Regions from separate parts of the Streptomyces sp. NPDC026377 genome, predicted to be linked through region 3. Evidence: riboswitches for the same ligand, from Rfam matches in the RefSeq annotation. Region 3 holds a riboswitch; each other region holds the start of a gene.

Region 1 (6,911 bases), on a different contig from region 3:
AGCGGCCCACGGACCGACCCTCCTCACCGGCTGACGTCCGGTATCCGGTACAGGTCTTCCATGGCGGGATTCCGTCCCCTAGATTTCGTGCGCATTGCAACAGGTGAGCACTGCGAGGGGACGAAAGCCACCATGCCGGAAACAACGCAAACGCCGAGAGCGGTGATCACGCCGGTGCGCGTGGTCATCGCGCTCTGCCTGATCGCGCCCTTCGTGGCGATGCTGTGGGTCGGTTCGTACGCGAAGGCCGACCCGGCACTCGCCGGGATCCCCTTCTTCTACTGGTACCAGATGCTGTGGGTGGTCATCTCCACCGCGCTCACGATGCTCGCGTACAAGCTGTGGCAGCGCGACCAGCAGGGCCGCAAGGCGGGTGAGGGCAAGTGACTCTCGCAGCAGGCGACGGGGTGAACGGCGTCGCGCTCGGCGTCTTCATCTTCTTCTTCCTCGCCGTCACGGTCCTCGGCTTCATGGCCGCCCGCTGGCGCCGCGCCGAGAACGAGCACAGCCTCGACGAATGGGGCCTGGGCGGCCGCTCCTTCGGCACCTGGGTCACCTGGTTCCTGCTCGGCGGCGACCTCTACACGGCGTACACCTTCGTCGCGGTCCCGGCGGCGGTGTACGCGGCGGGCGCGGCCGGGTTCTTCGCGGTGCCGTACACGATCCTGGTCTATCCGCTCATCTTCACCTTCCTGCCGCGGCTGTGGTCGGTCTCGCACAAGCACGGCTATGTGACGACCTCGGACTTCGTCCGCGGCCGGTTCGGCTCCAAGAGCCTCTCGCTCGCGGTCGCGGTCACCGGCATCCTCGCCACGATGCCCTACATCGCGCTCCAGCTCGTCGGCATCCAGGCGGTGCTCGACGTGATGGGCGTCGGCGGTTCCGGCAACTGGTTCGTCAAGGACCTGCCGCTGCTGATCGCGTTCGCGGTGCTCGCCGCGTACACCTACTCCTCGGGTCTGCGCGCCCCCGCGCTGATCGCGTTCGTGAAGGACACGCTGATCTACATCGTCATCCTGGTGGCGATCATCTACATCCCGGTCAAGCTCGGCGGCTTCGACGACATCTTCGCGGCGGCCCGGCACAAGTTCGAGACGCCCAACGCGGCCGGCAAGCCCACGGGCGCGCTGGTCCCCGGCGACGCGGGCCAGTGGACCTACGCCACGCTGGCCCTCGGCTCGGCGCTGGCGCTCTTCATGTACCCGCACTCCATCACGGCGACCCTCTCCTCCCGCAGCCGCGAGGTGATCCGCCGCAACACCACGATCCTGCCGCTCTACTCGCTGATGCTGGGGCTGCTCGCGCTGCTCGGCTTCATGGCGATCGCCGCCGGGGTCAAGGTCAAGAACGGCCAGCTGGCCATCCCGCAGCTCTTCGAGGACATGTTCCCGGACTGGTTCGCGGGCGTGGCGTTCGCGGCCATCGGCATCGGCGCCCTCGTCCCCGCGGCGATCATGTCGATCGCGGCCGCGAACCTGTTCACCCGCAACATCTACCGGGACTTCATCAAGCCGGACGCCACGCCGAAGCAGGAGGCGCAGGTCTCCAAGATCGTCTCGCTCCTGGTGAAGGTGGGCGCGCTGGTCTTCGTCCTGACCATGGACAAGACGGTCGCGATCAACTTCCAGCTGCTCGGCGGCATCTGGATCCTCCAGACCTTCCCCGCGCTGGTGGGCGGACTGTTCACGCGCTGGTTCCACCGCTGGGCGCTGCTCGCGGGCTGGGCCGCCGGCATGGTGTACGGCACGCTCGCCGCGTACGGGGTCGCCTCCCCCACCCAGAAGCACTTCGGCGGCAGCTCCAAGGAGATCCCCGCCATCGGTGAGATCGGCTACATCGGCCTCACCGCCTTCGTCCTGAACGTGGCGGTGACGGTGGTTCTCACGCTCGTCCTGCGGGCCGTGAAGGCCCCCGACGGGGTCGACGAGACGTCCCCGCGGGACTACACGGCGGACGCGGGCGACCCGGGCGTGGAGGTCGAACTGCCCCCGGCGACGGCGGGCTCGACGCACTGAGCCGAACGACGTTGGACGGGCCGCCGGGGAAACCCGGCGGCCCGTTTTCGTGGCTCCGGGGAATGCCCACGACCGCCTCGCGGTTCCGGCCTACGGCATCCGCAGCTCCCCTCAGGGGCGCGGGGAACCGCGCGACAGGCCCCGGCCGGCCCGCGGTGAAGCAACTACCCAGCACACACACTCCGGTACGGATGCGACACAACATGTGGGGGCACCACGACAGCCCGGCACAAGATGTATGCTCATGCTCGCTGTCGCCGCAGGGGAATCCGGTGCAAATCCGGAACTGTCCCGCAACGGTGTACTGGTACGCATTTGCGTACTTGGTCAGTCCGAGGACCTGCCGACAGCGCACCCTGGCCGTCCGGCCCGGGTGCCAGACGTCCAGGGCCTCGCGGAATGGGCAAGTGGACGCGGCGTACCCCCGAAGGGGTGTGTCCGCGTGCCCGCACGCTCCCCGAGGCCCCGTGCCGAGCGAGGAGTGCCCCCACGTGACCATCGCCCCTGCGGATCCCGCTTCAGCGATCGCCGAGGAGTCGGCCGATGCCCCCGGGACCGCCCTGCTGCGGACCCTGACCGACCTCACCGCCGACCTGCCGGACACCGACCCCGGCCGTGTCGCCGCCGCCGCGCTGCGCGGCCGCAACGCGCGCTCGGACGAGGCGGAGCTGCGTGGGCTCGCCACCGAGGCCGCCGCTGGTCTGATCTCCGAGGACCCGGCGTACTCCCGCCTCGCCGCCCGGCTGCTGACGCTCACGATCGCCGAGGAGGCCGCGGGTCAGGGCTCGGTCTCGTTCTCCGACTCCGTCGAGGTCGGCCACCGCGAGGGGCTGATCGCGGACCGCACCGCCGACTTCGTGCGGCTGCACGCGGCCCGCCTCGACGCGCTGGTCGCGACCTCCCTCGCGGACGGCGCCGACGACCGCTTCGGCTACTTCGGCCTGCGCACGCTCTACTCGCGCTATCTGCTGCGGCACCCGATCACCCGCCAGGTCATCGAGACCCCCCAGCACTTCATGCTCCGGGTCGCGGCCGGTCTGGCCGAGAACGACTCGGTGCGCGCGCTGGACGAGGTCGCCTCGCTGTACGGGCTGATGAGCCGGCTCGACTACCTGCCGTCCTCCCCCACCCTCTTCAACTCCGGCACCCGCCACCCGCAGATGTCCAGCTGCTATCTGCTGGACTCCCCGCTGGACGAGCTGGACTCGATCTACGACCGCTACCACCAGGTGGCGCGCCTGTCCAAGCACGCGGGCGGCATCGGCCTCTCGTACTCCCGCATCCGTTCGCGCGGCTCGCTCATCCGGGGCACCAACGGCCACTCCAACGGCATCGTGCCGTTCCTGAAGACGCTGGACGCCTCGGTGGCGGCGGTCAACCAGGGCGGGCGGCGCAAGGGCGCGGCGGCGGTCTACCTGGAGACCTGGCACTCCGACATCGAGGAGTTCCTGGAGCTGCGCGACAACACCGGCGAGGACGCCCGGCGCACGCACAACCTGAACCTGGCGCACTGGATCCCGGACGAGTTCATGCGCCGGGTGGACGCGGACGGCACCTGGTCGCTGTTCTCCCCCGCCGACGTGCCCGAGCTGGTCGACCTGTGGGGCGAGGAGTTCGACGCCGCCTACCGCAGGGCCGAGGCCGCGGGTCTGGCCCAGAAGACGATCCCGGCGCGGGACCTGTACGGCCGGATGATGCGCACCCTGGCGCAGACCGGCAACGGCTGGATGACCTTCAAGGACGCCTCCAACCGGACCGCCAACCAGACGGCGGAGCCCGGCCACACGGTCCACTCCTCGAACCTCTGCACCGAGATCCTGGAGGTCACCGACGACGGCGAGACGGCCGTCTGCAACCTCGGCTCGGTCAACCTCGGCGCCTTCGTGCTGGCCTCCGGCGAGATCGACTGGGAGCGGCTGGACGGGGCCGTCCGCACCGCCGTGACCTTCCTCGACCGGGTCGTCGACATCAACTTCTACCCGACCGAGCAGGCCGGCCGCTCCAACGCCAAGTGGCGTCCGGTGGGCCTGGGCGCGATGGGCCTGCAGGACGTCTTCTTCAAGCTGCGCCTGCCCTTCGACTCCCCCGAGGCGAAGGCCCTGTCGACGAAGCTCGCCGAGCGCATCATGCTCACGGCGTACGAGGCGTCCTGCGACCTGGCCGAGCGGTCGGGCCCGCTGCCCGCCTGGGAGAAGACCCGTACGGCGCGCGGTGTGCTGCACCCGGACCACTACGACGTCGAGCTGAACTGGCCGGAGCGCTGGGCGGCGCTGCGCGAGCGGATCGCCGCGGTGGGCATGCGCAACTCGCTGCTCCTCGCGATCGCCCCGACCGCGACCATCGCCTCCATCGCCGGTGTGTACGAGTGCATCGAGCCGCAGGTCTCCAACCTCTTCAAGCGCGAGACGCTCTCGGGTGAGTTCCTCCAGGTCAACGCCTACCTGGTGGAGGACCTGAAGAGGCTCGGCGTGTGGGACGCGCAGTCCCGCGAGGCGCTGCGCGAGGCGAGCGGCTCGGTCCAGGACTTCAGCTGGATCCCCGCCGACGTGCGCGCGCTCTACCGCACGGCGTGGGAGATCCCGCAGCGCGGCCTGATCGACATGGCCGCGGCCCGCACCCCGTTCCTGGACCAGTCGCAGTCGCTGAACCTGTTCCTGGAGACGCCCACCATCGGCAAGCTGTCGTCGATGTACGCGTACGCCTGGAAGCAGGGGCTGAAGACGACGTACTACCTGCGCTCGCGCCCGGCCACGCGCATCGCCCGCGCCGCGCAGGCCAGCGCCCCCATCCCCGTCCAGCAGGCGGCCCCCGACGCCGACGCGGTCGCCTGCTCCCTTGAGAACCCCGAGTCCTGCGAGGCCTGCCAGTAATGAGCTCCACCGACAAGAACCTGCTCGACCCGGGCTTCGAGCTGACCCTGCGTCCGATGCGCTACCCGGACTTCTACGAGCGCTACCGGGACGCGATCAAGAACACCTGGACGGTGGAGGAGGTCGACCTCCACTCCGACGTCGCCGACCTCGCCAAGCTCTCGCCGGGCGAGCAGCACATGATCGGGCGGCTGGTGGCGTTCTTCGCCACGGGCGACTCGATCGTGGCGAACAACCTGGTCCTGACGCTGTACAAGCACATCAACTCCCCCGAGGCGCGGCTGTATCTGAGCCGTCAGCTCTTCGAGGAGGCCGTGCACGTCCAGTTCTATCTGACGCTGCTCGACACCTACCTGCCCGATCCGGACGACCGCTCGGCCGCGTTCGACGCGGTGGAGAACATCCCCTCCATCCGCGAGAAGGCCCAGTTCTGCTTCAAGTGGATGGACTCGGTCGAAAAGATCGAGCGGCTTGAGACCCGGGCCGACCGCCGCCGCTTCCTGCTGAACCTGATCTGCTTCGCGGCGTGCATCGAGGGCCTGTTCTTCTACGGCGCCTTCGCGTACGTGTACTGGTTCCGCTCGCGCGGTCTGCTGCACGGCCTCGCCACCGGCACCAACTGGGTGTTCCGCGACGAGACGATGCACATGAACTTCGCCTTCGAGGTCGTGGACACCGTCCGCAAGGAGGAGCCGGACCTCTTCGACGACGCGCTCCAGCAGCAGGTCACCGACATGATCAAGGAGGCCGTCGAGGCGGAGCTGCAGTTCGGGCGCGACCTGTGCGGCGAGGGTCTGCCGGGCATGAACACCGAGTCGATGCGCGAGTACCTCCAGTGCGTCGCCGACCAGCGCCTGACGCGCCTCGGCTTCGCGCCGGTGTACGGCTCCTCGAACCCGTTCTCGTTCATGGAGCTCCAGGGCGTCCAGGAGCTCACGAACTTCTTCGAGCGCCGCCCGTCCGCCTACCAGGTGGCGGTCGAGGGCTCGGTGGGCTTCGACGAGGAGTTCTAGGCTCCGGATACGGCGAAGGGGCCCGCACCGTCGGTGGCGCGGGCCCCTTCGCCGTACGTATGGACGACTAGTCGTTCGGGACGACCTCGTACCGGGGCGTGTTCTCCGCCATCTGCCGCAGCGCGTCCTTGCGGTCGCGCTTGGAGAGGCGGTCGATGTACAGGTAGCCGTACAGGTGGTCCGTCTCGTGCTGGAGGCAGCGGGCGAAGTAGCCGGTGCCGCGCACCCGGATCGGGTTGCCCTCGGCGTCCTGGCCGCGCACCACCGCGTAGTCGGGGCGGGCCAGCTCCGCGTAGGCGGTCGGGACCGACAGGCAGCCCTCGTTGGACTCGTCCAGGACCCGGCGGTCGGCGGGGAGCTCCTCTAGGACCGGGTTGCACACGACGCCGACGTGGCGCACGCCCTCGTCGTCCATGCAGTCGTAGACGAAGACCTTCAGGTCCACGCCGATCTGGTTGGCGGCCAGGCCCACGCCCTCGGCGGTGCGCTGGCTGGCGAACATGTCGTCGATCAGCGCGGCGAGCTTGGCGTCGAACTCGGTGACGTCCTTGCACTCCTTGTGCAGCACCGGGTTGCCGACGACCGTGATGGGCCGGGACGTGCCCCGGGCGCGGTACGCCTGCTCGCGCTCCTCGCAGTCCTCCGTGTCGACGACGAACCCGTCGTTCTCGACCTGCTGGTCCGTCTCCTGCTGCGACATGTCCGCCGTACGCCTTCCTCAAAAACCCGATTCCGAACCCGTACAGCCTACGGGGGCGGTCAGCAGACTTCCTCCAGATCCCGCCACTCGCGGCTGTCGGGGCTGTCCGCGACCCATCCGTCCAGCAGCCCGCGCACCAGCCCCGGCGGCGCCGCGATCCCGCACTCGCGCTCGGGCACCCACAGGTCACCGGCCGTGCGGTGGCCCAGCGGCCCCGGGTGGCCCGGCTCGCTGTGGTCGTGCGGGTCCAGGTGCTCGCCGTCGCCCTCGTCGCTGGGCATCGTCGACTCCGAGCAGGCCCGGCACAGCAGCC
Region 2 (6,911 bases), on a different contig from region 3:
GTCGACGTGCAGGTCGTGGTGGAGCTCGGCGGCCTTGACCAGCGTCCAGATCTGGGCCCGCACCGCCGGGGCCTTCGTCGGGTCGAGGTCGCTCACCAGCGCGTACTCGTCGAGGAGCTGCTCCAGTTTGGCCAGGTCGCCATAGGTGTCGGCGCGGGCCATCGGCGGGACGAGGTGGTCCACGACCGTGGCGTGGCCGCGCCGCTTGGCCTGGGTGCCCTCGCCCGGGTCGTTGACGATGAACGGGTAGACCAGCGGCAGGTCGCCCAGGACCGCGTCCGGGCCGCAGCCCGAGGACAGCCCGAGGCCCTTGCCGGGCAGCCACTCCATGGTGCCGTGCTTGCCCATGTGGACGATCGCGTCGGCGCCGAAGCTGTTCTCCAGCCAGCGGTAGGCCGCCATGTAGTGGTGCGAGGGCGGCATGTCCGGGTCGTGGTAGATCGCGATGGGGTTCTCGCCGAAGCCGCGCGGCGGCTGGATCATCACCACGACGTTGCCGAACCGCAGGGAGGCGAGCACGATCTCGTCGCCGTCCACGTACAGCCCGCCCGGGGGCTCGCCCCAGTGCTCCAGCATGCCCTCGCGCAGCTCCGGGTCCAGCTTCTCGAACCAGGCGCGGTAGTCCGCGAGCGGCACGCGCGCGGGGGCCGCCGCGAGCTGCTCCTCGGTGAGCCACTCCACGTCGTGGCCGCCCGCGTTGATCAGCCGGTGGATCAGCTCGTCGCCGTTGTCCGGGTGGCCCTCCACCGCGTAACCGGCGTCCCGCAGCGCGTCCAGGACCCGGACCGCGGAGGCGGGGGTGTCCAGACCCACCGCGTTGCCCACCCGGGAGTGCTTGGTGGGGTAGGCGGTGAAGACCAGGGCCAGCTTCTTCTCCGCGTTCGGCTTGTGCTTCAGACGGGCGTGGCGCACCGCGATCCCGGCGACCCGGGAGGCCCGCTCGGGGTCGGCGACATAGACCGGAACCTCGTCGGGGCCCTGCTCCTTGAAGGAGAACGGGACGGTGATCAGCCGGCCGTCGAACTCGGGGATGGCGACCTGCATCGCCGCGTCCATGGGGGAGAGGGCGGCGTCCGACGCCTCCCAGGCGGCCTTGGACGAGGTGAGGCAGAGCCCTTGCAGCACCGGCACGTTCAGGTCGGCCAGGGCGCCGATGTCCCACGCCTCCTCGTCGCCGCCCGCGCTCGCCTGCGAGGCGGTGGTGCCGCCCGCCGCGAGGACGGTGGCGATCAGCGCGTCCGCCCGGCCCAGCGTCTCGTAGAGCGCCGGGTCCGCGCCGCGCAGCGACCCCACGTACACCGCGAGCGCGTTGGCGCCCTGGGCCTCGATGCGGTCGCAGAGCACGTCGACGAAGGAGGTGTTGCCCGAGAGCTGGTGGGCGCGGTAGAAGAGCACGCCCACCGTGGGGCGGCCCTCCACGTACGCGCGCGTGCCGTGCACGCCCCACTCCGGCATCTTCTGCGGCTCAGCGAAGCCGACGCCGGTGAGCAGCACGGTGTCGGAGAGGAAGCGCGACAGCTCCACGAGGTTGCCGGGGCCGCCCTCGACCAGATAGCGCAGGGCCTCGGCGACCACGCCCGCGGGGGCCGACGACTCGGCCATCAGCTCCGCGTCCGGCACGGACTCGCCGCCCAGCAGCACCGTGGGGATCCCGGACGCCTTCAGCGCGGCCAGACCGTCCTCCCAGGCGCGTTTGCCGCCCAGCAGGCGCACGACGGCCACCGACGCGCCCTCGATCAGCGCGGGCAGCTCCTCCGCCACGTCGATACGGGTCGGGTTGCCGATCCGGAAGGGCGCCCCGGAGGCCCGGGCCGCCAGCAGATCCGTGTCGGCGGTCGACAACAACAGCACAGTGCTCATGCGGGTGCTCCAGGTGCGATGAAGGGAAGTCCTGCGGGCGCGCCCTGCTCGATGAGCCGCAGCAGCGCGTCCGTGTCCGCGTGTTCTTCGATGAGGTCGCCGAGGCGGTCCAGCTGCTCCTCGCGCAGCACGCCGAACGACGTGTCCGGGGCGGGCACGAAACGCCGTCCCGTGGCGCTCGCGACCAGCTCCAAAAACCGTCGTCTGAATCCGTCGCTCTCAAGTGACCCGTGCCAGTGCGTCCCCCAGACCGCACCGACCCGGCATCCGTCCAAGAAGGCTTCCCCGCCCAGCACTTCGGCGACGCCGTGGTGGATCTCGTATCCCTCCACGGGCTCGCCCAGCGCCTCGCCGGTCGGCCGTGCAAGTGTCTTCTCGGCCGCGAACCGCACCCGCACGGGCAGCAGTCCAAGACCCGTCACGGAGCCCGTCCGTGACTCGACCTCGTCCTCGATGTGCTCGCCGAGCACCTGGAACCCGCCGCAGATCCCCAGCACCGGACGCCCCTCGGCCGCCCTGCGCGCCAGCTCCCGCGCCAGCCCCCGTTCCCTCAGCCACTCCAACGCCCGGACCGTGCCCCGGGTTCCCGGCACGACGACCAGATCCGCGTCGGCCAGCTCCTCGGGCCGGTCCACGAACCGTACGATCACGCCCGGTTCGGCGGCGAGCGCGTCCACATCCGTGAAGTTGGACATCAGCGGCACCGCGCACACCGCGACCCGCAGCACGTCCTCGCCGACCGGCGGCGCCACCACGGACTCGCGCACCGCGCCGCGCAGCGAGACGCGAAGGCCGTCCTCCTCGTCGATGCCGAGTCCGTGCGCGAACGGCAGGATCCCGTACGTGTGGCGCCCGGTGAGGCCGCGCAGCATGTCGATGCCGGGTTCGAGCAGCGAGACGTCGCCGCGGAACTTGTTGACGATGTACCCGGCGACCAGCGCCTGGTCCTCGCGGCTCAGCAGCGCCGTGGTCCCGAAGAACGAGGCGAACACCCCGCCCCGGTCGATGTCGCCGACCACCACCACCGGCAGCTTCGCGGCGCGCGCGATACCCATGTTGACGATGTCGGTGCGCCGCAGGTTGATCTCGGCCGGGCTGCCCGCCCCCTCGCAGATCACGGCGTCATATGTGCCCCGCAGGCGCTCCAGGCAGTCCACGACCGTGCCCAGAAGCGCCTCCTGGCGCCCGCCGTGGTAGCCGCGGGCGCTCAGTTCGCCCACCGGCCTGCCCATCAGCACGACCTGGCTCGAACGGTCGCTCCCCGGCTTGAGCAGCACGGGGTTCATCAGCGCGGACGGCTCCACGCGCGCCGCCTGCGCCTGCATCGCCTGCGCGCGCCCGATCTCCGCGCCCTCGCGGGTGACGAAGGAGTTCAGGGACATGTTCTGTCCCTTGAAGGGCGCGACCTTCACGCCCCGGCGCACCAGCCACCGGCAGATCCCGGCGGTGACGACGCTCTTGCCGGCGTCCGACGTGGTGCCCGCGATCAGCAGTCCGCCGCTCATGTCCGTACCTTCCTCACCGCGATCGCCACGCCCAGCGCCAGCCAGCCCACCCGGCGCGACAGCCGCACCGCCCGCTCGATGTCCGCCACTTCCACCGCCCGGCCGTCCCCGTTCAGCACCGGCCGGTGCTCGACGCGGCCGCCGTAGGAGAGGGTGCCGCCGAGCCGTACGCCCAGCGCCCCCGCGAACGAGGCCTCCACGGGCCCGGCGTTGGGGCTCGGGTGCCTGCCCGCTTCGGAGCGCCACGCGCGCGTGGCGGCGCGCGGCGCGCCTGAGGCCACGGCCGCGAGCGCGGCGGTGAGCCGGGCGCCCGGCCAGCCCGCCACGTCGTCCAGGCGCGCCGAGGCCCACCCGTACCGCAGATGGCGCGGCGAGCGGTGGCCGACCATCGCGTCCAGGGTGTTGACCGCGCGGAACGCCACCAGGCCCGGCACGCCCGCGAGCGCCCCCCACACCAGCGCGCCCACCACGGCGTCGGAGGTGTTCTCGGCGACGGACTCGACGACCGCGCGCGCGATGCCGGGCGAGTCCAGGGACTGCGGGTCGCGCCCGCACAGGTGCGGCAGCCGCGCGCGGGCCGCCTCGACGTCGCCCGCTTCGAGGGCCGCGCCGATCGCGCGGGCCTCCCGGCCCAGCGAAGTGCCGCCCACCACGGCCCAGGTGGCGGCGGCGGTCAGGGCGACGGAGGCGGCGGGGCGACGGCGTACGGCACGGGTGGCGAGCAGCGCGGCGCCCGCGGCGCCTCCGGCGCACACAGCTGTGTGCAGCGCGCCCCAGCCACGGTGGTCGCGCCACAGCGCGCGCTCCACGGCCGCCGCGGCACGGCCGAACGCGGCGACCGGGTGTCCGCGGCGGGGGTCGCCGAGGAGGAGGTCGCCGAGGAGACCGGCGGTGGCGCCGTACGCGAAAGTGCGATCGGCACGCATGGGGTCAGCCCGCCGCAACGCCGCGGGGAGCTCCGGTACGTCCGGGGGGTGCCGGCAACAGGCAGGCGCGCATGGCGGTATGTCCTCACTCAGGGTGTCCGCGCCCTGGTACGACGTCGACCGGCGGTGAGAGTTCCTGGCTCACGGGGATGCATTCCCCGATGACAGTGGCGGGACCGCGCCGGATTCGCACCGGCTTCCTCTTCTGCCGCCGTAAATGGCTCGGGCAGTCCACCATGCCCGGGAACGCCCGTCAACTCGCTGCTGACCTGCGACGGGAGAGTGTGCGCAGGCACACAGGAAACCGCCCCCCGGCAGGGCCGGAGGGCGGTTGTGGAGGGTGCGGCGCGGCTCGTCGGCCTACTTGGCGACGATCAGGTTGATGCCGTACGCGACGGCTGCCGCGCAGAGCGCGAAGCAGAGGTAGGCGGTGGTGCGGGCGACGGCGATGTTGCCCTTGCCGGCCGCCGCCGACTGCTGCTTGGCGAGACCGACGATCCCGACGGTGAACAGGCCCACCAGGCCGACGGTGACGATGAGGCTGACACCGAAGACGGTGCCGAGAGCTGCCCAGTCGATGTGCATGACGATTCCTTCGGGGAGCGCGGCCGGGTCAGACGACGGCCGGGCGGGCCGGGTCGGCGGGGGACGGCGCCGGGATGGTGGCCGTCAGGTCGACGGTCACGGCGGCGGCGGTGGGCGGCGGGGTGACCGCGGCGATCGCGGTGGTGACGACACCGGCGGGCTCGGCCGGGATGGCGGCCGGGGCGTTGGTGACGTCGTTGTGGTCGACCGGCTGGCGGCGCGACAGCTTCCAGATGAAGCCGGAGCCCCCGACCAGCAGGACCGCCACGAGGACGATGCCCCAGGTGCCCTGTCCGGCGAAGAACTCGGCGCCGGCGCCGACCAGGCCCGCGGCGGGCAGGGTCAGGCCCCAGGCGATGAACATCCGGGTCGCGGTGGACCAGCGGACCACTCCGCCCTTGCGGCCGAGGCCGGCGCCCATGACGGAGCCGGAGCAGACCTGGGTGGTGGAGAGCGAGAAGCCGATGTGCGAGGAGGCCAGGATGACGGTCGCGGCACCGGACTGGGCGGCGAAGCCCTGCGGCGGAGCCAGCTCGGTCAGGCCCTTGCCCATGGTGCGGATGATGCGCCAGCCGCCGAGGTAGGTGCCCATGGCGATGGCCATGCCGGCCGAGACGATGACCCACAGCGGGGGGTTGGCGCCCGGGTGCAGCACGCCGCCGGTGACCAGGGCGAGGGTGATGATGCCCATGGTCTTCTGCGCGTCGTTGGTGCCGTGGGCGAGCGAGACGAGACCGGCGGAGGCGATCTGTCCGGCCCGGTAGCCCTTGGCGGTGGCCTTCTCGGCCGCCGGGTCGGCGTTCCGGTTGATCCGGTACGTCAGCCGGGTGGCCAGCATGGAGGCGACGCCCGCGACGATCGGGGCGGCGACGGCGGGGAGCAGCACCTTGGTGACGACGGTCGAGCCGTTCACGGAGGACCAGCCGGCCGACATCACGGCCGCGCCGATCAGACCGCCGAACAGGGCGTGGGAGGAGCTGGACGGCAGCCCGAGCAGCCAGGTCACCAGGTTCCACAGGATGGCGCCGACGAGCGCCGCGAAGATGACCTCTGTTCGGAGGCCCTTCTCGTTGATGATGCCGCCGGAGATCGTCTTGGCGACCTCCACCGACAGGAACGCGCCGACCAGGTTGAGCGCGGCCGACATGGCGACCGCGGCTTTGGGCTTCAGGGCGCCGGTCGAGATGGTCGTGGCCATCGCGTTGGCGGTGTCATGGAAACCGTTCGTGAAATCGAACACTAGAGCTGTCACGACCACAATGGCGAGCAGCAGCGTGATGTGTTCCATTTACCCAGGCAATCGTTCGACGTCAGTGGCGCGACGAACGTAAGCAACCTGGATGAACGGAAGGTGAACTGGGCCGGACCGCACGGTGTATCCATCCTCTTCTTGGCCGGGATTTGGGGCGGGCGGTTACGGATGAAGCGCACATATCGGCCATAGAGCCCATGAGCGAGATTCCGCTCACCCCTCCGCCCCCGGCCCGGACCCTGCGAGGATCACTGCCATGGGAGAGCCGAACGACTCCGCCGCGACCGCCGAGGCCTGGGCCGAGCTGACCGCGACCGCACGCCGCACCGCCGAGGCGGGACTGGTGGTCGGAACCTCGGGCAACGTCTCCGTGCGCGTCGGGGACCTGGTGCTCGTCACCCCCAGCGGGGTGCCGTACGAGCGCCTCGGCCCCGATGACACCGTCGCCGTCGACCTCACCGGCCGCCAGGTCGCCGGCGCCCTGCGGCCCACCAGCGAACTCCCCATGCACCTCGCCGTCTACCGGAACACCGGCGCCCGGGCCGTCGTCCACACCCACGCCGTCCACGCCACGGCCGTCTCCACCCTGGTCACCGAGCTCCCACCGGTCCACTACATGACCGCGGCCCTCGGCGGCCCGGTCCGTGTCGCGCCCTACGCGCTGTACGGGACCGAGGAGCTGGCCGGGAACATGCTCAGCGCCCTCGACGGCCGCACCGGCTGTCTCCTTCAGAACCATGGCACGGTCACCTACGGAGCCACCCTTTCCCAGGCATACGACCG
Region 3 (6,911 bases):
CCGGCGCAGACACCCAGGAGTCCGCCGAGGGTGAGGACGGTGGTGGTGCGGCGGACGGCGGCCGGTACGTGCGCGGTGCGGCCGTAGCCGCGGGCGTCCATCGAGGCGGCGACGGCCACCGAGCGCTCCAGGGCACCCTCCAGGACCGGCAGTCCGATCTGGAGGACCGCCCGGATCCCGCCGGTGGGACGGCCGCGCAGTCGGCGGGCGGTACGCAGGCGGGCGACGTCGGCGACCATGTTCGGCGCGAACGTCATCGCCACGACCACGGCCACGCCCGCCTCGTACAGGGCGCCCGGGAGGGACTTGAGCAGGCGGGCCGGGTTGGCGAGGGCGTTGGCGGCGCCGACGCAGATGAGGAGGGCGGCGAGGCGGGCGCCGTCGTAGAGCGCGAAGAGCATGCCCTCGGCGGTGACGGGACCGCCGAGGCGGATGCCCTTCGCCCAGTCGGGGAGCGGGGCCTCGGGGAGCGTGAGCAGGGTGTGGGTGCCGGGAATCGGCGAGCCGAGGGCGATGTTGAAGACGAGCCGGACGGCGACGACGGCGAGGCCGAGCTTGACGAAGGCGGTGTACGAGCGGGCCCAGGGGGCGTCGGTGCGCCGCGCCGCGACGACGTACCCGGCGACGGTGACGAGGAGGGCGAGGAGGAGGGGGTTGGTGGTGCGGGAGGCGGCGGTGGCGAGCCCCAGCGCCCAGAGCCACCAGGCCCCGGGGTGCAGGGCGTTGGCCCGGGTGGCGTACGGGGCACGGGGCGCGGCCGGGCGCCTCGGGACGCGGCGCCGCTCGGCGACGGGCCGCCGGGGCGCCAGGCCTCCGGCGGGCGCGTCCTGCGGCTGTGGGGCCGCGGCAGCCACCGGGCCTCCGGCCGGATTCGTGCGGGGCCTTCCGCAGGGCGGCGTGGGCCGCTCGCGGTGATCGTCGTCGGTGGGCATCGGTCGGGTACGCCGTCAGTTCCGGTGGCGGCGGCGGGACTGCCACAGCGCGGCCGCGGCGACCGCCAGGACCGCCGCCCCGCCCGCCAGCAGGCCCACCGAAGGGCCGCTGTCGGACGTCTTCGGTGCGGCCTTGTGCGTGGTCATCCCCGACACCTGCTCGCCGCAGCCCGTCCTCGGGTAGCCCGCGATCGCGCACAGCAGGGCCGCGCTGTTGTAGCGCAGCGGCTTGGCCACCGCCGCCAGGGCGTCCGCCGCCGTCGCGTTCTCGGGGACCCGCGCGCACGCCGTCCGCGCCGCCGGGGGCGTCTCGCCACCGGGCGCGTCCTGCGGGGTGCCGAAGTCCAGGGCGAACGCGACGCGCTTGCTGCCGGGCTCGGCGGGCGTGGCCGCGCACACCTCGGCGAACGTCGCCGCCGAGCGCGGGGCCGCCGCGTCCTTGGAGCCGGCGCTGACCGCGAAGCGGAAGCCCTGGACGTCACCGTCCGAGGGGTGCGCGGTGGCCGGGCCCTGCGTGGCGTACGTCCACGTCGTGCCCTGCCGCTCCCAGAACGACCAGTAGCGGTACCCGGCGGCCCGGGCGGGCCCGGCCACCGCCGCCGCGCCGAGCGTCAGCGCGAGAGCGAGGGCGCAGACGAAGGCGGCGGCGAAACCGGCCGGGACCGGCCGGCGGCTGCGGCGGACCGAGGTCACTTCTGCGCGTTCTTCTTGCGCGCGCTGACCAGGAAGCCGACGCCCACGCTGGCGACGAAGAAGACGCCGACGATCCACCACACCGACATCCCGGAGGAGTCGTCCTTCTTGTCGGCGTCGGCGGACTTGGCCGCCTTGCCCGTCTCGGCGGCGGACGTGCCCGCGGGGGCCGGGCCGGTGGCGTTCAGCTGGGCGACCAGGTCGGCGCCGCCGAACTCCCTCGGGTCGGCGCCGATGGCGTTCGCGGCGAGGACGAGCTGGGCGTAGGCGGCGGGGCCGTTCTCCTTGGCCCAGCCGGAGGTGTTCTTCTCCAGCCACTTCAGGGACGCCTTGGCCTGGGCCTCCTGGCCGGAGGCGGCGAGGGCGACGACGGCGTCGGCGGTGTTGCCGTAGTCGGGCTGGTTCTCGGCGCCCGGCATCGCGGAGTTGAGGTGGCCCGACTTGGCCATGGTCCTGGCCAGGTACGCGGCGCCGTTGTGCGCGGCCTGCTCGGGCGTGGCCGGCTTCTCGCAGGCGGTGCCCTTGGCGTCGGCCTGACCGGCGGTCGCGGCGAGGCCCTTGCCGTACGCGGCGGTCACGGCGGCGGCGCTGGCGTCGGCGTTCGCGTACAGCTTGGCCGTCTTCAGGTCCGGCTGGTACGCGAACGCGCCCGCGCCCGGCGTGCCGTCGCACGGCACCGCGAAGGTGAGCAGCGCGTCGAGCGGCGACTTGCCGCCCTTGGCGGACTTGGCGTCGCCGGGCTTCTCACCGGCGGCGGCGAGGGCGCCGATCACGACGGAGGTGGAGTTGGCGTCGCTCTTGCCGCCGGGGTTGTAGGACCAGCCGCCGTCGTCGTTCTGGACGGTCTTCAGCCAGGAGACGCCCTTCTTCACGGCGTCGGTGTGGTCGCCGAGGGCGACGAGGGCCTGGACGGCGGCGGCGGTGGCGTTGGTGTCGAGGACCGTCTTGGCGTCGCAGGGCTTGGCGGCGTCGGCGCGGTAGGAGGCGAAGCCGCCGGTGTCGCACTGCTGCCCGGTGAGCCAGGTGACCGCCTGGGCGGCGGGCTTCACACCGACCGTGCCCTGGGCGAGCAGGGCGAGCGACTGCCGCCAGACGCCGTCGTACGCCGGGTCCTTCGTTCCGTACAGCCCCGGGGTCGTGCCGTCGGCGAAGGCGGGAGCGGTGCTGGTGGCGGCGCCGCCGAGGACGACGCTGAGGGCGGCTATCGCTGCGGCGCAGCGGCGTACGGTCATGGCTGGGCGGTGCCTCTCCTGCGGGGGCCGGGGCGGGCGGGCGCGGGGGCACGCCGGCTTCGGTCCCGTATACCTCGACGGGCCGGTCACCGACGGTTTGCCGGTGGCCGTTGAGCCGGTCATGTCCGTCGGGGTGGTCCGGCTCGCCGCGGGGTTCTGGTGGCGGCTCACGGTTGCGGGTCAGCGCCGGATTCGCACCGGCTTCCCCCCATACGGTCATGAACAACCCCTTCACTGTACCGGCCCCCCTCCCCCCCCCTCCGGGGCTCCCCCTGCCGGACCGACGGCCGACCGCTTTTCGGCCGGCGCTTCGCCTGCGGGCCCCGGGCGAAGCCCCGGGGCTCAGGGGCGCGGGGAACTGCGCGGCCAGCCCCCACCGGGGCGCAGGGAGCAACGGACCCGGGCGGAGCCCGGACCCCCGGAGGGTTTGGGGAAGGGGCGGGGAGGGGCCCGCTACAAGCGTTGCAGGATCGTCGCCGTAGCCAACGCACCCCCCGCGCACATAGTCACCAACCCCACCTCCCCACCCCCCCGCTCCAACTCGTGCAGCGCAGTAGTCAACAACCGAGCCCCCGTAGCCCCCACCGGATGCCCCAGCGCAATAGCCCCCCCATTCACATTCACCTTCTCCAGATCCTGGTCGAACACCTGCGCCCACGACAGCACCACGGACGCGAACGCCTCGTTGATCTCGACCACGTCGATGTCCCGCAACGACATCCCCGCCTTCCCCAGCACCGCCCGCGTCGCATCGATCGGCCCGTCCAGATGGAAGTGCGGATCCGCCCCCACCACCGCCTGCGCCACGATCCGCGCCCGGGGCCGCAGCTTCAGCGCCCGCGCCATCCGCTTCGACGCCCACATGATCGCCGCCGCCCCGTCGGAGATCTGCGAGGAGTTCCCGGCCGTGTGCACCGCCGTCGGCATCACCGGCTTCAGCCGGGCCAGCGCCTCCATGGAGGTGTCCCGCAACCCCTCGTCCCGGTCCACCAGCCGCCACATCCCCTGCCCGGCCGCCTGCTCCTCCTCCGTCGTCGGCACCTGCACCGCGAACGTCTCCCGCTTGAACCGCTCCTCCGCCCACGCCACCCCCGCCCGCTCCTGCGAGAGCAGCCCGAGCGAGTCGACGCGCTCGCGCGTCAGCCCCCGGTGCCGCGCGATCCGCTCCGCCGCCTCGAACTGGTTGGGCAGGTCCACGTTCCACTCGTCCGGGAACGGCTTGCCCGGCCCGTGCTTGGACCCCGACCCCAGCGGCACCCGCGACATCGCCTCCACCCCGCAGCTGATCCCCACATCCACCACCCCCGCCGCGATCATGTTCGCAACCATGTGGCTCGCCTGCTGGGACGAGCCGCACTGGCAGTCCACGGTGGTCGCCGCCGTCTCGTACGGAAGCCCCATCGCCAGCCACGCGTTGCGCGCCGGGTTCATCGACTGCTCGCCGGCGTGGGTGACCGTCCCGCCGACGATCTGCTCCACGCAGTCCGCGGGAATCCTGGTACGCCCCAGCAGCTCCCGATAGGTCTCGCCGAGCAGATAGGCGGGGTGGAGATTGGCGAGAGCGCCTCCGCGCTTGCCGATCGGCGTGCGTACGGCTTCGACGATGACGGGTTCCGCGGCCATGAGCTCGTCCTCTCCTCAACGACTCCAAGCCCGGCCGCAGGGCCTCCCGGAGCCGCTGCGGACCGAACTAGTACGCGTTCTAGTTCCGCTTGCAGTCTGGTGAGGGCTACCCCCGGTACGCAAGGGTTGTGCACGTACCGCGCGCGCTCCCGCGCGAGAACGAACACCCCCCGCACCCTTGCGACTTGTAGAACCCGTTACTACCTTTCAGGCAAATCTGATGGATCGTCAGGAACGTGTCCGAACGTGCCGACCGGATGGAGCTGCCGATGCGCTGCCCCCACCTTCCCGAGGGGTTCGACTTCACCGACCCCGACCTGCTCCAGGACCGCGTCCCGTACCCGGAGTTCGCCGAGGCGCGGCAGACCGCCCCGGTCTTCTGGTGCTCGCAGCCCCACGGTCTCGCCGGCTTCGGCGACGACGGCTACTGGGTGGTGACCCGGCACGCCGACGTCAAATACGTCTCCACCCACCCGGAGCTGTTCTCCTCCACCACCAACACCGCGATCATCCGCTTCAACGAGAACATCACCCGTGACCAGATCGAGGCCCAGCGGCTGATCATGCTGAACATGGACCCGCCGGAACACACCCGCGTCCGCCAGATCGTCCAGCGCGGCTTCACCCCGCGCGCGATCCGCTCGCTGGAATCAGCCCTGCGCGACCGCGCCCGCCGGATCGTCGACACGGCCCTCGCCGCCTCCCGAGGCCGCGACTCCTTCGACTTCGTCACCAACATCGCCGTCGAGCTGCCGCTCCAGGCGATCGCGGAACTCATCGGCGTACCGCAGGAGGACCGTACGAAGATCTTCGACTGGTCCAACAAGATGGCGGCGTACGACGATCCCGAGTACGCCCTCACCGAGGAGATCAGCGCCGAAGCCGCCATGGAGATCGTCAGTTACGCGATGAACCTCGCGGCGGCGCGCAAGGAGTGCCCAGCCAAGGACATCGTCTCCACGCTGGTCGCCGCAGAGGGCGAGGGCAACCTGCTGGCCGACGAGTTCGGCTTCTTCGTCATCCTGCTGGCGGTCGCGGGCAACGAGACGACCCGCAACGCCATCAGCCACGGCATGCACGCGTTCCTCACCCACCCCGACCAGTGGGAACTCTACAAACGCGAGCGTCCCGAGACCGCCGCCGAGGAGATCGTGCGCTGGGCGACACCCGTGGTGTCCTTCCAGCGTACGGCGGTCCAGGACACCGAGCTCGGCGGCGAGAAGATCAAGGCGGGTGACCGCGTCGGCCTGTTCTACTCCTCCGCCAACAACGATCCCGAACTCTTCGACGAGCCCGAGCGGTTCGACATCCTCCGCGACCCCAACCCCCACCTCGGCTTCGGCGGCGGAGGCCCCCACTTCTGCCTCGGCAAGTCGCTCGCGGTGCTGGAAATCAACCTGATCTTCAACGCCATCGCGGACGCCCTGCCGAACCTCACCCTCGCGGGCGACCCGCGCCGCCTGCGTTCAGCGTGGCTGAACGGCATCAAGGAGCTTCAGGTCACGCCGTAACGGATCTGACGAACGCGCCGAACGCGGCGGGAGAGAGCGTGATGACCGGGCCGTCCGGGACTTTGGAGTCGCGGACGGCGACGGTGTGGGGGAGGTCTGCGACCTCTATGCAGTCGCCCCCCTGGTCGCTGCTGTGCGACGACTTGCGCCAGGCGGCGCCGTGGAGGGTGGCGCATTCGACGCAGGAGCCGCCCTGATCACCGCTGTAACTGGACTTACGCCAACGAGCGCGGCTCAGTTCCAGGTTGCTCCCCATAGCGCTCCTCCATCACGTGCCGGATCAGCTTCGCCGAGTCCGGGATGGACAGGGCGGCGGCTTGGAGGTGATCGTAACGGAGCGAGCAGTCCCTGACCGTGTCCGGGTTGGCGGTTGGATGACCCACCCCGTATCCCTCGGTGTAGACGATGGCCGGATCGTCGGTGAAGCGGAAGAGGTCAAATGAGCCCTGCAAGCCAGCATGTGCTCCGACCCCGAACGGCAACACCTGGACGTTCACCTTCGGGCTGTTCTGGAATGACAACAGTCGCGCCAGTTGTCCGTGCATCACTTCGCCGCCGCCGATCTCTTGGTGCAACGCGGCTTCACCAATGATCGCCCACATGACTGGCGGTTGCGCTTTGTCAAAAATGCGCTGGCGAGCGAGTCGGACCGCCACACGGTCGTCCAAGTTGGATTGGTCCAATGCGCCGAGTACAGCGCGGGCGTACTGGTCGGTCTGAAGAAGTCCGTGAACCAGGCTCGTATGGAACGTATAGATCTCCGTCGCCCGAGCCTCCAGCTCGGCCACCTGCTGGAACCACGCCGGAAGCTGGCTCCGCAGGACCAGGGGGAGCAGCCGGGACAGTAACCCGCCCGTGCCGAGCGCCGCGTCGGCGCGTTCGCTGAAGTCCGCCGTGGGGAGTTTTCTCGCTGTCTCGAT
Region 4 (6,911 bases), on a different contig from region 3:
GCTGCTCGATGCCCCGTACGGGCGGGCCGATGGTGATCCAGGCGAGATCGGAGTCCCCCGCCGCGAGCGCGTCGACGCAGGCGCGGCTGGAGTTCTCGGTACGGAACTCCAGGCCGACGTGGGGGTGCGCGCCCCGGAAGCGCACCACCGCGTCGGACATGAAGTGGCGGACGGTGGTGGCCCCGGTGGCGATCCGCACGGTGCCGCCGACGCCTTCTCCGAGCTGGCGGAGCTGACGCAGAGCCAGCTCTATGTGGCCGATGCCCTGCGCGGCGGCCTGCTGGAGGATCCGCCCCGCCTGGGTGGGGGCGACCCCGCGGGGGCGCCGCTCCAGGAGGGGCAGGCCGAGCTCGGCCTCCAGCCGCTTGACGTGCTGGCTCACCGCCGACTGCGTACGGGACAGATCGCGCGCCACAGCGCTCAGATTGCCGGTCTCGCAGGCGGCGACGAAGACGCGGAGATCATCGAGAGTCATAAAACCCCAAGGTATTCCTTGGGCGTTCGAAAGAAAACCAGAGGATTGACTGGGGTTCCTGGGCCCGCGAGGATTTGGTCCGGGGCGGCAACCCGTCCGTGGGCGCCGTCCGGGATCCGGACCCGGACGGCGGACCCCCACGGAGGGTGCCGACCCCGGTCGCGGATCTGTTGCTCCGGTGACCTGACGAGTCGTCAGTGCGGGTTCCGTATTCCGGGGCCGTTTCCCGCCCCGCGCCGCCAACCCCAGTGGTCAGCCCAGCCGCTCGCGGATCTGCTCCGCCTGGGCGCGTCGGGCGTGGCGATCCGGTGTTCCGTTACTGTCCGTGTCGGTCCGCTCCCCGTCAAACGTTGATCACAGTTTGGCAAATTTGGAACCCTTGCATCTGTTTTGTCCATCCCCGGAGGCGGAACACGACCGTCGTGCCCCGAGGGGCCGCAGCAAGCCGGAGTCATCGATGTCGCACGCGACCACCAGGACCAGGGACGGGGCCGAGACGTACGAGTCCCGGGGCCACCGCCGCGCCTCCAAGGCCCGGCGATGGCTTCTCGTGGTGGTCTGCGTGGGGTTGGTGGGGGCGATCGCGTGGCCGGTCATGAGCTACTTCGAGATACCCCCCTTCACCGACAAGGGCGATCCCATCTCGTACGGCAAGATCGACAGCAAACCCGGCGCCGCGCCGCAGAAGCCCGTGGACTCCAAGACCCTGATGCCGACCGGGCCCGCCGCCGACTTCAAGATCTCCAGCACGCTCGGTGACGGCACGCACGTCGGCGTCGTGAAGATCACCGGCAAGAAGTCGGGCTTCACGGGCAAGGTGTGGGTCTGGGCGCCGAAGCAGTACGACGACCCCAAGTACGAGAAGAGCGGTTTCCCCGTCCTGATCGCCCTCCCCGGCGGGCCCGGTTTCCCCAACAACTACTGGATGGACAACAACCTCAAGCTGGAGTCGTCCATCTCCAAGTGGGCCGACGAGGGCAAGGGCAAACCGTTCCTGCTGGCCATGCCGGTGCTGAACCCCAAGCCGGACGACGGCGGTCTCTACTGGGACGGCAGTGACATCCCCGGCCAGCCCAGGATGGGCACCTGGCTGACCGAGGACGTGCCCGACCTCATGCGGCAGAACTTCCGCACGATCAAGTCGCGCGACGGCTGGGCCTTCATGGGCTCCTCCTCCGGCGGCTTCGCCGGCCTCAAGGCCGTCCTCAAGCACCCCGACAAGTTCAAGGCCGTCATCGCCTCCGGCCCCGACATCGTCCCGGACTCCCCGTTGTGGAACGGCCACCCCAAGGAGAAGGCGGAGAACAACCCCGAGGTGCTCTCCAAGCGGCTGATCGCGGCCAGGGGACCGGACGTGTACCTCGCCTTCCAGTACGGCACGAAGGAGTCGTCCGTCATCCCCAAGGTGAACAAGTACATCGCCACCTACGGAAACAAGGGCCCCATCCATACCCACCTCGAAGTCATCCGGGGCGGACGGCACAACGCGGTGACGTATGTGAAGGGGATGGACGCGAGCAGCATGCAGTGGATCAGCGAACAGATCGAGGGGCCCACACCGGCGTCCTGAGGCGGAGGGAGAAGCACGGGGCCGGACCGTGCGACCTTCCGACCGGCAGGCGCGGCTCGGCTGCCGCACCGGGTGGAGGGCCGGGCCGCCTACCGCTCTGGTTGCAGGAGATATCTCCACCCCCTGTGCGACGCCTCGCGGCCACCCCTCTCCCTAGCGTGGCCCTTCCGGCGGCGGCGCACCGGTCCGCCGTCGCAGCCCGGCGACACGTGTGCACGCCACACGTCGTCGCCCTGCCAACGGGAGGCCCCATGAAACAGGTACGGATCCTTGTCGTCGCGCTGGTCAGCGCGGGAGTGCTGGGCGGGGCGGGCATGCTCGCCCCCGCCGAGGCGGCCGCCCCGGCCGCGTCGAGCGCCGCCGGCTGCGCGCAGAGCAGGCCGTTCCTTTCGCAGGGCGACACCGGAACCTGTGTGAGGTTCCTGCAACAGCGGCTCACCGACCAGGGTTTCCGCACCCGCGTCGACGGCATCTTCGGCAGCGGGACCACCAAGTCGGTCAAGTCCTTCCAGTACGTCTGCGGCTACCGCGGCCATGATGTGGACGGCCTGGTCGGCCCCCGCACCTGGGCCGGTCTGCTCGACCACTCCTGCGTCTGAGAGGCGGGTGGAGCGCCGACGGCCCCCGGCCGGGGGCCGCGGCCGACACCACGGGTGCCGCTCGCAACCCGGCCGGGTGCCCCGACGTCCTGCCCGGAATGTGATCTGCAATACCCGCGCCCGCAGCCAGACTTGCAGGTGGGGCGGGTCGCACCTACGGTTGGCGAGCCGTGGTGTTCGGGAAGACCGGTGCAAGACCGGAGCGGCCCTCGCCACTGTGATCGGGCCCCATGTCGTTCAGGCCATGAACGGCTTCGGGTAGCCCGTCCCGTTGTGCCACTGGTGGCCGTGAGGTCGCTGGGAAGGCGGGGACGGTGCGACACCCGGAAGCCAGGAGACCGGCCACGGCATCTCGCGTAATGATCCACGAGGTGCTGGAGCGTGAACGAATGACCCTGCCCACCCCTGCCGCCACATTCCACTGGCGACGTGAGGACACCGTACGTACCGCATGGCTGCTGGCGGTGATCGCCGCCCTGCACGTCGTCGCGTTCGGCATCCTCTTCCTGCTCGTGGTGCCCGAGCACTACGAGGTCGGCTCGAAGACGTTCGGCCTCGGACTCGGCGTCACCGCGTACACCCTGGGGATGCGGCACGCCTTCGACGCCGACCACATCGCCGCGATCGACAACACCACCCGCAAGCTGATGGCCGACGGCAAGCGCCCGGTTTCGGTCGGCTTCTGGTTCGCCCTCGGGCACTCCAGCGTCGTGGTCGTCATGGCGGCGCTGGTCGCCGGAGGCGCCCAGCTCGCGGGCACCCTGATGAACGACGATTCACCCACCCACCAGACCCTCGGCCTGGTCGGAACGACCGTCTCCGGATCGTTCCTCTACCTCATCGCCGCACTCAACCTGCTGGCCCTCGTCGGCATCCTGCGGGTGTTCCGGGCCATGCGCGCCGGGACGTACGACGAGGCGGAGCTGGAACAGCACCTGGACTCCCGGGGGTTCATGAACCGCCTCCTGGGGCGCTTCACCAAGTCGATCACCCGGCCCGGCCAGATGTACCCGCTGGGCTTCCTCTTCGGCCTCGGCTTCGACACCGCCACCGAGGTCACCCTGATGGTGATGGCGGGCTCGGGCGCCGCCGCCGGGCTGCCCTGGTACGCGGTGCTGTGTCTGCCGCTGCTCTTCGCGGCGGGGATGAGCCTGTTCGACACCATCGACGGAACCTTCATGAACTTCGCCTACCAGTGGGCGTTCTCCAACCCGGTGCGCAAGGTGTTCTACAACCTCACCATCACCGGTCTTTCCATCGCGGTGGCCTTCCTGATCGGCACGATCGAGTTGGTGGGCGTGCTGCACGAGAAGCTGGATCTGCGGGACGCCGTCACCGGGTGGGTCGCGGGCCTCGACCTGGACAACGTCGGGTTCATCATCGTCGGCCTCTTCGTCGCGGTGTGGGCGGCGGCGCTGGCGTACTGGCGGTTCGCCAGGGTCGAGCAGCGGTGGGCGGTGCGCACCGCCGCGGCCACCGAAGCGCCGGGCCGGACCCGGCCCGGTGCCGTCCGCGACCAGGCCGCGTCCGGCCCCGGCCACGATGTCGCGCCCGGCCCCCGCGACGGGGACGACGCGGCCATCCCCGCGCCCCGGGACGGTGCCGCGCCCGCGCCCGCCCCGGACGCCGTCAGCTGAAGGCCGGGGCGTTCTCCGCCGCCCAGTCGGCGAACGAACGCGGGGCCCGGCCCAGGAGCCGTTCCCCGTCCCGGCTGACGCGCCGCTCCCCGGGCGTGGGCTCGCCGAGGATGCCGAGCGTGCCCTCGACAACCGGCTCCGGCATGAATCGCAGCAGCGTCTCCCTCGCCTCGGCCCGGCTCTGCTCGACGAACCGCACCGGCGCTCCCAGCGCGTCGCCGATCGTCCGCGCCTGCTCACGGGGTGAGACCGGGGCCGGCCCGGTGAGCTCGTACGTCCGGCCCGCGTGGCTCCTCGCACACAGGGCCAGGGCGGCGACCGCGGCGATGTCGGCCGGATCGACGACCGGCAGGGCGACGTCACCGAAGGGTGCCGTGACCGTCCGCTCGGAGCGGATCGAGGGCGCCCACAGAAAGGCGTTGGAGGCGAATCCGCTGGGCCGCAGGACCGTCCACTCCAGGCCCGACCCCCGTACGGCGTCCTCGAAGGCGCGCAGCCGGCCGTGCGCCGGGGAGTCCGGGCGGGTCGCGGTGGCCTGCGAGGACTGGAGGACGAGCCGCCGGACCCCGGCGGCTCGCGCCGTGTCCAGGATGGCGTACGGGTCGAGGCCGTCACCGCTCCCGGGGACGAGGAGGTACAGCGCCTCGGCCCCGTCGAGCGGGCGCTCGAGGCTCTCGGGCCGGGCCGGATCGGCCTGCTGGAAACGCACGTTGGCGGGCTGGTCGCCCGTGGGGGCCCGGCGGGAGAGGGCGGTCACCCGCTCGCCCGCCGAGGCGAGGTGCCGTACGAGGTGTCGTCCGACGTTCCCGGTGGCTCCGGTCACCACAATCATGTTCTCTCCCTGGTGGTTGTGAGGCGATGGCGCGGCGGTGCGGCCCGCGATCGTCCCGCTGATCCGTCCGCGCTCGGTCTGTCCTCATCCTCGGAACAGAACTGGCCATCTCCTGGCCACTTTCCGAAAGAGAATGACCGGCATGAGAGCCGATCGACTGGTGGCGACCCTGTTGTTCCTGCAGACACGGGGGCGGGTGACGGCGCGCGAGGTCGCGGCGGAGCTGGGGGTGTCCGAACGCACCGCGCGCCGCGATCTGGAGGCGCTGGCGAGCGCGGGCATCCCGGTGTACTCGCAGCACGGCCGAGGGGGCGGCTGGTCGCTCGTCGGCGGCGCCCGCACGGATCTCTCCGGTCTGACCGCCGCCGAGATCCGCGCGATGTTCCTGGTCGCGGGTCCATCCGCGGTCTCACCCGAACTGCGGACCGCGCTGCGGAAGTTGATCCGGGCACTGCCCGCGACGCTCCGGTCCGACGCCGAGGCGGCGGCCGGGGCGGCCGCGACGGACGGCACGGACTGGTCGCGCCTGCCCGTCACGGCGGGCACGCTCCTGCTGGACACCCTCCAGGGGGCGGTGGTGGACGGTCTGCGGATCCGGCTCGGATACACCCGCCCCGGCGGCCCGGCCGGTATCCGCACGGTTCACCCGCTGGGCATCGTCACCAAGGCGGGAGTGCCCTACCTCGTGGCCGGTACGGAGAGGGAGGAGCCGGGCTCTGGCGCGGCGGGCACCGGATCCGGCCCCGGCCCCGCGGGGCTGCGGATCTTCCGGCTCGACCGGGTCACCTCCGTCGAGGTGACCGGGGATCGCGTCGTCCGCCCGGAAGGATTCGACCTGGCCACGGTCTGGCGGGAGCTGGCCGCGCCCATGGAGGAGCGGATGCGCGGGGCGACCGTCCGGGGACGGGCCGAGCCCGCTGCCGAGCGGGTCCTCGGGATGCTGTTCGGCGGCCGGCTGCGCCTGGGCGGGCGGCGGGACGACGGGTGGCTGGAGATGGAGATCGACGGCCCGTCCCCGGAGGTCGTCGCCGCGCAACTGGCCGGGCTCGGGGCGCGCGTGGAGATCCTGGAGCCTCCCGAGGCCCGGGAACGCCTGGCGGGGCTCGCGGCCGAACTCACCGCGCTCTACGGCCCCGCGTGAACCACGCGCGCAGACGGCCTGGACGGCGTAGTCGGCGCGGACGGCGAAGGGGCCGGAACGGAGATCCGTTCCGGCCCCCACCCGCCCCCGGTCACCCGGCGGCCAGCACCGCCTTGCGGTGGCTGAACGTCTCGATGGAGTAGCGGCCGTGGTAGTTGCCCATGCCGCTCTCGCCGACACCGCCGAACGGCAGGTCGGAGACGGTGAGATGGGCCAGCGGCAGCCCGAGGCCGAGGCCGCCCGAGGAGGTCTCGGCGGCCAGGCGCTCCCGGGTGGTGTCGGACTCGGTGAAGGCATACAGCGCCAGCGGCTTGTCGCGGTCGTTGATGAAGTCGATCGCCTCGTCCAGGCCGGGCACCACCACGATCGGCAGGATCGGCCCGAAGATCTCCTCCCGCATCACCGGCGACGCGGGGTCGACATCGGCGAGGACGGTCGGCGCGAGGTACTTGGTGGCGCGGTCGCCCCGGCCGCCGGTGACGAGACGGCCCGAGCCGAGCAGGCCGCTCAGGCGGTCGAAGTGGCGCTCGTTGACGATCCGGCCGTACTCGGCGGAGTCCTGCGGGTCCTCCCCGTACAGCGCCTCGATCGCCCGGGCCAGCGCCGGTTCGAGGGCGCGGGCGGTCTCGGGGTCGGTGAGGACGTAGTCGGGCGCGA

Evidence for each region. A riboswitch is a leader RNA that binds a small molecule or an ion and turns the genes downstream of it on or off. The one in region 3 is predicted to bind cobalamin.
Region 1: it holds a riboswitch for cobalamin, as region 3 does, so the genes downstream of both, ACZ4MU_RS05560 (ribonucleoside-diphosphate reductase subunit alpha) here and ACZ4MU_RS30185 (prenyltransferase/squalene oxidase repeat-containing protein) in region 3, are expected to answer to the same signal.
Region 2: it holds a riboswitch for cobalamin, as region 3 does, so the genes downstream of both, ACZ4MU_RS10420 (cobalamin biosynthesis protein) here and ACZ4MU_RS30185 (prenyltransferase/squalene oxidase repeat-containing protein) in region 3, are expected to answer to the same signal.
Region 4: it holds a riboswitch for cobalamin, as region 3 does, so the genes downstream of both, nicT (Nickel transporter NicT) here and ACZ4MU_RS30185 (prenyltransferase/squalene oxidase repeat-containing protein) in region 3, are expected to answer to the same signal.

What each region holds. Positions count from the first base shown of each region.
Region 1 is NZ_JBVHPV010000002.1:323,254-330,164, forward strand. It holds gene ACZ4MU_RS05550 (DUF3311 domain-containing protein) at 133-387, shown strand; gene mctP (monocarboxylate uptake permease MctP) at 408-2,015, shown strand; cobalamin riboswitch at 2,254-2,377, shown strand; gene ACZ4MU_RS05560 (ribonucleoside-diphosphate reductase subunit alpha) at 2,507-4,885, shown strand; gene ACZ4MU_RS05565 (ribonucleotide-diphosphate reductase subunit beta) at 4,885-5,898, shown strand; gene def (peptide deformylase) at 5,966-6,598, opposite strand; gene ACZ4MU_RS05575 (tetratricopeptide repeat protein) at 6,658-6,911, opposite strand, start outside.
Region 2 is NZ_JBVHPV010000004.1:9,187-16,097, reverse strand. It holds gene cobN (cobaltochelatase subunit CobN) at 1-1,860, opposite strand, end outside; gene ACZ4MU_RS10425 (cobyric acid synthase) at 1,857-3,365, opposite strand; gene ACZ4MU_RS10420 (cobalamin biosynthesis protein) at 3,362-4,291, opposite strand; cobalamin riboswitch at 4,348-4,545, opposite strand; gene ACZ4MU_RS10415 (hypothetical protein) at 4,652-4,876, opposite strand; gene ACZ4MU_RS10410 (inorganic phosphate transporter) at 4,905-6,164, opposite strand; gene ACZ4MU_RS10405 (class II aldolase/adducin family protein) at 6,385-6,911, shown strand, end outside.
Region 3 is NZ_JBVHPV010000019.1:116,587-123,497, reverse strand. It holds gene ACZ4MU_RS30195 (energy-coupling factor transporter transmembrane component T family protein) at 1-809, opposite strand, end outside; gene ACZ4MU_RS30190 (SCO2322 family protein) at 948-1,625, opposite strand; gene ACZ4MU_RS30185 (prenyltransferase/squalene oxidase repeat-containing protein) at 1,622-2,857, opposite strand; cobalamin riboswitch at 2,968-3,089, opposite strand; gene ACZ4MU_RS30180 (steroid 3-ketoacyl-CoA thiolase) at 3,311-4,480, opposite strand; gene ACZ4MU_RS30175 (cytochrome P450) at 4,750-5,991, shown strand; gene ACZ4MU_RS30170 (DUF397 domain-containing protein) at 5,981-6,247, opposite strand; gene ACZ4MU_RS30165 (helix-turn-helix domain-containing protein) at 6,207-6,911, opposite strand, start outside.
Region 4 is NZ_JBVHPV010000017.1:12,024-18,934, forward strand. It holds gene ACZ4MU_RS28255 (LysR family transcriptional regulator) at 1-475, opposite strand, end outside; gene ACZ4MU_RS28260 (alpha/beta hydrolase) at 933-2,045, shown strand; gene ACZ4MU_RS28265 (peptidoglycan-binding domain-containing protein) at 2,297-2,644, shown strand; cobalamin riboswitch at 2,799-3,005, shown strand; gene nicT (Nickel transporter NicT) at 3,004-4,281, shown strand; gene ACZ4MU_RS28275 (NAD(P)H-binding protein) at 4,274-5,113, opposite strand; gene ACZ4MU_RS28280 (helix-turn-helix transcriptional regulator) at 5,256-6,254, shown strand; gene ACZ4MU_RS28285 (aldehyde dehydrogenase family protein) at 6,346-6,911, opposite strand, start outside.